Linked DNA regions of Antarctobacter heliothermus. The main gene of each other region encodes a partner of the protein of the gene in region 2 in a complex. Links are inferred from orthologs where the notes say so. Each region holds a gene or a part of one and is shown on either strand. Other genes may lie near its edges.

The links.
Region 1: the proteins of ANTHELSMS3_RS06995 (region 2) and dapF are in contact, whole or in part, in a solved structure (PDB 5YGU), measured with the Escherichia coli proteins. The link is inferred for Antarctobacter heliothermus from one-to-one orthologs.

The regions. Positions count from the first base shown.
Region 1 is NZ_CP022540.1:646,542-649,545, reverse strand. Bases 1-2,785 are described here. They hold dapF (diaminopimelate epimerase), read right to left. Parts: upstream 1,916-2,785; coding sequence 1,085-1,915; downstream 1-1,084. Other genes in these bases: ANTHELSMS3_RS03115 (aldo/keto reductase), read right to left, coding at 2,246-2,785; mtaB (tRNA (N(6)-L-threonylcarbamoyladenosine(37)-C(2))-methylthiotransferase MtaB), read right to left, coding at 1-1,088. In the rest of the region: more of ANTHELSMS3_RS03115, read right to left, coding at 2,786-3,004. UniProt on the Escherichia coli protein: Involved in the succinylase branch of the L-lysine biosynthesis and in the biosynthesis of the pentapeptide incorporated in the peptidoglycan moiety. Catalyzes the stereoinversion of LL-2,6-diaminopimelate (L,L-DAP) to meso-diaminopimelate (meso-DAP).
Region 2 is NZ_CP022540.1:1,486,231-1,489,503, reverse strand. Bases 227-3,184 are described here. They hold ANTHELSMS3_RS06995 (RNA pyrophosphohydrolase), read right to left. Parts: upstream 1,970-3,184; coding sequence 1,484-1,969; downstream 227-1,483. Other genes in these bases: ANTHELSMS3_RS06990 (S41 family peptidase), read right to left, coding at 2,142-3,184; ANTHELSMS3_RS07000 (hypothetical protein), read right to left, coding at 1,002-1,484; ANTHELSMS3_RS07005 (lytic murein transglycosylase), read left to right, coding at 227-891. In the rest of the region: more of ANTHELSMS3_RS07005, read left to right, coding at 1-226; more of ANTHELSMS3_RS06990, read right to left, coding at 3,185-3,273. UniProt on the Escherichia coli protein: Master regulator of 5'-end-dependent mRNA decay.

The sequences.
Region 1 (3,004 bases), 840 kb from region 2 along the record:
GCCAGTACCCGGCCGTCACCAGCGGCGCGCAGGCGCGCCGCGCGCTCTTTGATCACGGTGCCGTTCACCTTGTTCGGAATGCGGGCAGCAGGCGTGCCGGGACGCGAGGAATAGGGGAAGACGTGCAACCACGTTAGGTCGCAGTCCTGCACCAACTTCATCGAGTTCTCGAAATGGGCATCCGTCTCTGTCGGGAACCCGGCAATGATGTCCGCCCCAAAGGTCATGTTTGGGCGCAGTTTGCGCGCCTCTTCGCAAAACCGGATCGCGTCGTCGCGCAGGTGGCGGCGTTTCATGCGTTTCAGGATCAGGTCGTCGCCATGTTGCAGCGACAGGTGCAGATGCGGCATCAGTCGAGGTTCTGTCGCGATCGCCTGCATCAGGTTGTCATCCGCTTCGATCGAATCGATCGAAGAGATGCGCAGGCGCGGGATATCGGTCAGCTTGAGAATGCGCATGACCAGATCGCCAAGTCGTGGTTCTCCGGGCAGATCGGCCCCCCATGAGGTCAGATCGACACCGGTCAGGACTACCTCGTTGTAGCCCTGATCGCGCAGGCGCTTGATCTGATCCACCACAACTCCGGCCGCGACGGAGCGTGAGTTGCCGCGACCGTAGGGGATGATGCAAAAGGTGCAGCGGTGATCACAGCCATTCTGGACCTGCACATAGGCGCGACTGCGGGTGCCAAAGCCGTCGATCAGGTGGCCAGCGGTTTCGGTCACGGACATGATGTCATTGACCTGCACCGCCTCTGTTTCACCGATAAAATCGGCTACCATGCCTTTCCAAGTGTCAGCGGCCATCTTTTCGGTATTGCCGATGACGGCGTCGACCTCTTCCATTGCGGCAAAACTGTCGGGGTCGATCTGCGCAGCGCAGCCGGTGACGATCACCCGGGCGTCGGGGTTTTCGCGGCGCAAGCGGCGGATTTCCTGCCGGGCTTTGCGCACGGCCTCTGCGGTGACGGCGCAGGTGTTCACGACAACGGCATTTTCAACGCCAGCGGCCTCTGCGAGATCCTTCATGGCCTGCGTCTCATAGGCGTTGAGACGGCAGCCGAGCGTTGTGAATTTTGGGGCACTCATGGGTTCGCATCCAGCCATTGGGGTGTGAATTGCCCGTCAAAGACGTGGGCGGTTGGGCCGGTCATCCAAACGCCATCGTCGCGCCAGTCCACATGTAGCGTGCCGCCATCAAGGTCGATTTGTACCTTGCGCCCTGTCAACCCACGTCGGGCGGCAGCCACGGCGGTGGCGCAGGAAGATGAGCCGGAGGCCAATGTAACACCAACGCCCCGTTCCCATACGCGCATCCGCAGGTGATCGGGACCAATCAGGCTGGCGACCTGAACATTGGTGCGCTGCGGGTACAGCGGATGGTGTTCGTAGCGCGGTCCAAACTGATCCAGCGCCACAGTCTCTGCGTTCTCGACAAAGAAGGTGCAATGCGGGTTTCCCATGCCGGTGGCGGTGGGGCTGCCCTCAATCGGCAATTCCAAAGTGTCCATTTCCTCGGCCAGCGGGATGTCGGCCCACTCCAGTTGTGGTGGCCCCATGTTGACAGAGGTCAGGCCCCCCCCGGCGTCGACCGCACTCAGCGTGCCATGATCTGTGGTCAGGCTCAGCCGGCTGTCGCCGCTGGCGTCCATCAGATGCCGCGCAATGCAGCGGGTGGCGTTGCCACAGGCCGCTGACGTGGAGCCGTCGGCATTGTAGAAGGTCAGATGCGGGAGACCCGCGCGCAGCGAAATGACGGCAAGCTGATCAAATCCGACGCCCCGGTGCCGGTCGGCGATGGCCGCAATGCGGCTGGCCGTGAGAATCGCCTCACGTTCTCGCGAATCAATCACGACGAAATCATTGCCAAGCCCGTGCATTTTCATGAAGGGCAGGGGGGAAGGTGTCTGTTCCATGAGCGGGCATATACGCCTGAAACCGCGTGCTTTCCAGTGTCCGGGGCGTGGCGATGAAATTCGCGGTGTGATTCCCGATTTTTTGGGTTGACCCGGACCGGGCATATTCATAGTTAGGCCGCCACAGTGGGCCGTTAGCTCAGCTGGTAGAGCAACTGACTTTTAATCAGTAGGTCGATGGTTCGAACCCATCACGGCTCACCACTGTATCAAAGACCCGGCCTTAAATGGCCGGGTCTTTTGACGTTTTGGTAGATCGTTTGGATCGCATGGGACCGGGGTAGCATTCCCCGTACCGTTGCGCCTGTTCCGTAGATCAGGCGGCACCCGTCACACCCTAGCGTCAATGTCCTGTGGAGTGGGCGCATCTGCGCGGATCAGGCCTTCGGACTTCAGATCCGACCATAGCGCTGCGGGGACGGTGTGGTCGAAAATGGCGACGTTCTGGCGGACTTCGTCGGGCGTAGATGCGCCGGGAATGACCGTTTTCACAGCGTCGTGGCCCAGCGGGAATTGCAGGGCCACCGCGATCAGCGGGGTATCATGGGCGTCGCAAACCGCGCTCAGCTTGCGCACCCGTTGCAGAATGTCCTCTGGCGCGGGCGCATAGTCATACCGCGCACCGTCGACCGCGCCCGTGGCAAGGATGCCAGAGTTGTAGGGACCGCCCAGAATGATTCCCACGTCCCGTTCAATGCAAAGCGGCAAGAACCGCTCAAGCGGCTCTTGTTCCAGCAATGTATACCGACCCGCCAACAGGAACCCGTCGAAATCGGCCTCTTCCAGCAGGCGTTCGCAAATCTGCCAGGTGTTGACCCCGGCACCGATGGCCGCGATCTGGCCGGCTTCGCGCAATTGGGACAACGCTTGGTAGCCACCCAGCGTGAAGAGCTGGCGCAGATTGTTGTCTTCAAAGGCTTGGCCATGCGCCCCGGCGTCTATGTCGTGCAGAAACAATATGTCGATCTTGTCGGTCCCAAGGCGGGCTTTGCTGTCCTCAAAGCTGCGCATGATCCCGTCATAGGTAAAATCGAATGCGATCCGTTTCTGAGGAACGTCGACAAAGGCCTCGGGCGTGACCTCTTCGGG
Region 2 (3,273 bases):
GCGCTGCTGGACCAGATCGAGGAGAACTACGGCGTCCAGAAAGAGGTTGTCGTGGCGATCTGGGGCTTGGAGTCCGCCTATGGCACCTTTCGCGGATCAACCCCGGTCATCCAGAGCATGGCGAGCCTGGCCTATGATGCGCGGCGCGCGGAGTTCTTTGAGGAACAGGTGATCGACGCGCTGAAGATCCTGCAACAAGGCGACACGACACCCGACAGGCTGAAAGGATCCTGGGCCGGGGCCATGGGGCACACGCAGTTCATGCCGGGATCGTTCCAGCGGCTTGCCGTCGATCACGATGGCGACGGGAGGCGCAATATCTGGGATGACGATCCCGCCGACGCGCTGGCGTCCACCGCCAACTACCTGAAAGCCAACGGCTGGAAGACGGGCGTGCCTTGGGGGGTCGAGGTGACGCTGCCCAAAGGTTTCGACTATCTGGAGGCCAAGCGCGAGGTCACCCGCCTGCCCTCTGCCTGGGCACGCAAAGGCGTGGTGGGCGTGGACGGTGAGCCGGTCAAGGACTTCGGTCCCGCCTCTGTGCTCCTACCAGCCGGCCATCAGGGCACGGCCTTTTTGATCTTTGAAAATTTCGAGGTGATCGAGACCTATAACACCGCCGACGCCTATGTGATCGGCGTGGGCCATCTGGCGGACCGGATTGCAGGCGGTGCCCCGTTCAGCGGTAGCTGGCCACGCGAGGACCGGGCGTTGACCTTTCAGGAGCGCATCGAGTTGCAGAAACGTCTGACCGCAGCGGGGTTTGACACCGAAGGGATCGACGCCAAGATCGGCCCGCTCACCGTCGAGGCGGTGCGCAATTTTCAACAGTCAAAGGGGTTGGTGCCGGACGGTTATGCCTCACCCGCGATCCTCAAACGTTTGCGCTAAGTCTGTGAGCGGTTTCGCCGTGCCTGCGGCCCGGCGATCCGACGGGGGGCTCTGGCCCCCGGCCCCCCCGGGATATTTTAGGACAGAAGAAGCCGGGACCGCAGTTTGGTTTAGAAGTCGCGCTCTGCGCAGGGACCACCGACGAGGCATTTGTGAACGCGGTCGAGATCTTCGCGACGCGGGTTGATGTACAGCCAATTTCCGCAGGGTTCAGCCTGCACCACCCGCATACCGTTTTCGTGTTTGATGAAGGCCAGGTAGCGGGCACCGCTTTTGGGGGCGGCGCACCACGGGCCAAAGCACAGCACCCGCAGCGTCACGTTGGCCTGAAACACCGTGTTGTAGCCGCTAGGGTCCAGCGCGTGGCCGACCATCGTGGCGCGCAAGTCGGTTTGCGGCGGCACCGCATCTTGTCGGTTCCAGTCGACCTTGGGCAGCCGGTTTTCGTCAAAGTCGAGCCGTCCGACCGCGATGCCCCATCGTGTGTCAGCTGTATCCGCCGCATGGAAATCCCGCACTGGGTCTGGCGGCAGGCAAGACAAGGACAACGCTGGGGTTGCCAGAAGCGACAGGATACATGTCAGCCAGCGCATCAGAGATGTTTCCGGAACGCGTTGATCACCTGTTCGTAGACCATGCGTTTGAACGGCACGATCTGCGAGACCACCTCGTCCGCCGACATCCAGCACCATTCGGAAAACTCCTGATGATCGTCGGCGTCCAGACGCACCTGATCGTCCGTGCCGTGAAAGCGCAGCAGGAACCATTTCTGTTCCTGTCCCTTGTAGCGGCCTTTCCAGATCCTTGGCACGATGTCATGCGGCAGATCGTAGGCGATCCAGCCATCGGTTTCGGCCTCGACGGTGACAAGGTCGCGGGGCACGCCGGTTTCTTCTTCAAGTTCGCGCAGCGCGGCATCCTTGGGATCTTCGCCTTTGTCGATCCCGCCCTGTGGCATCTGCCAAGCGGGAATGTCACTGTCGATCCGCTGGCCGACAAAGGCCTGGCCCCGGGTGTTGACCAGCATGACGCCAACGTTGCGGCGATACGGCAAGGCGGCAATCTGTTCGGGGGTCATGGCGGGCTTTCGTCGGGTTGATTTGCAGGGAAGCTAGCGCAGGGGCGGTTTGTTCGAAACCCCCGTTTCAGGGCCGGATCACTAAGATTAGCGCCTGTCTTGCCCCCGGTGGCAGTCAAAGAAAAACCGGCGACCCAAAGGCCGCCGGTTCAAAATCGTCAAAGGTGTCGCGTCAGTCCCTGGGTGCCAGAGCCGACAGCCCCTTGAGGATGTCGATGGCGTAGGCCAGTTGATAATCCTCTTCACGCAGTTTGGCGGCGGCCTCTGCCTTGGCGCGGTCTGCTTGGATCTGCTCGATCTCTTCCGGCGTCAGCGAGTCGTTGTCGAGGCTGCCGCGCAGGTCCGCCTCGGTGCGGCGGAACGGGTTCGCGGGTTCTTCTTCTTCCACCGCGTTGGGATCACGGCGCGGCTGTTCGACCACGATGTCGGGCGACACGCCCAGCGCCTGAATCGACCGGCCCGAGGGTGTGTAGTAACGCGAGGTCGTCAGGCGCATCGCGCCATTGCCGCGCAGCGGCATCACCGTCTGGACAGAGCCTTTGCCAAACGATTTGGTGCCCACGACGATAGCACGGCGGTGATCCTGCAGCGCACCGGCGACAATCTCGGACGCAGAGGCAGAGCCGCCATTGATCAGCACCACCAGCGGCTTGCCTTCGGCCAGATCGCCCGGCTGGGCGTTGTAGCGGTCGCCATCGGCGGGATCGCGGCCACGGGTCGACACGATCTCACCTTTGTCGAGGAACGCATCGGACACCATGATCGCCTGATTCAGCAAGCCACCCGGGTTGTTGCGCAGATCGACGACAAAGCCGTTGATCTTGTCGATGCCGCCCGCTTCTTCGACCTGTTTGGCCAGTCCATCGGCAAGGTTGGCAAACGTCTGGTCGTTGAAGGTCGTGACGCGCAGCACCACGGTTTCACCCTCTGTACGGGTCCGCACCGCAGTGAGCTTGATGGTATCGCGGATGATTGAGACATCAAAGGGTTCCTCGACGCCTTCGCGCACCACGGTGATCACGATCTCAGAGCCGACCGGCCCACGCATCATGTCCACCGCTTCATCCAGTGTCAGGCCCAGCACGCTTTCGCCGTCAACATGGGTGATGAAATCACCAGCCTCCATGCCCGCCGCGTCTGCCGGAGTGCCATCCATGGGCGAGACCACTTTGACAAAGCCGTCTTCCTGCGTGACTTCGATGCCCAGACCGCCGAATTCACCACGAGTCTGCACACGCATGTCGGCGGCATCCTCGGGGGCCAAATAGCCCGAATGCGGATCAAGTGAGGTGAGCATCCCGTTG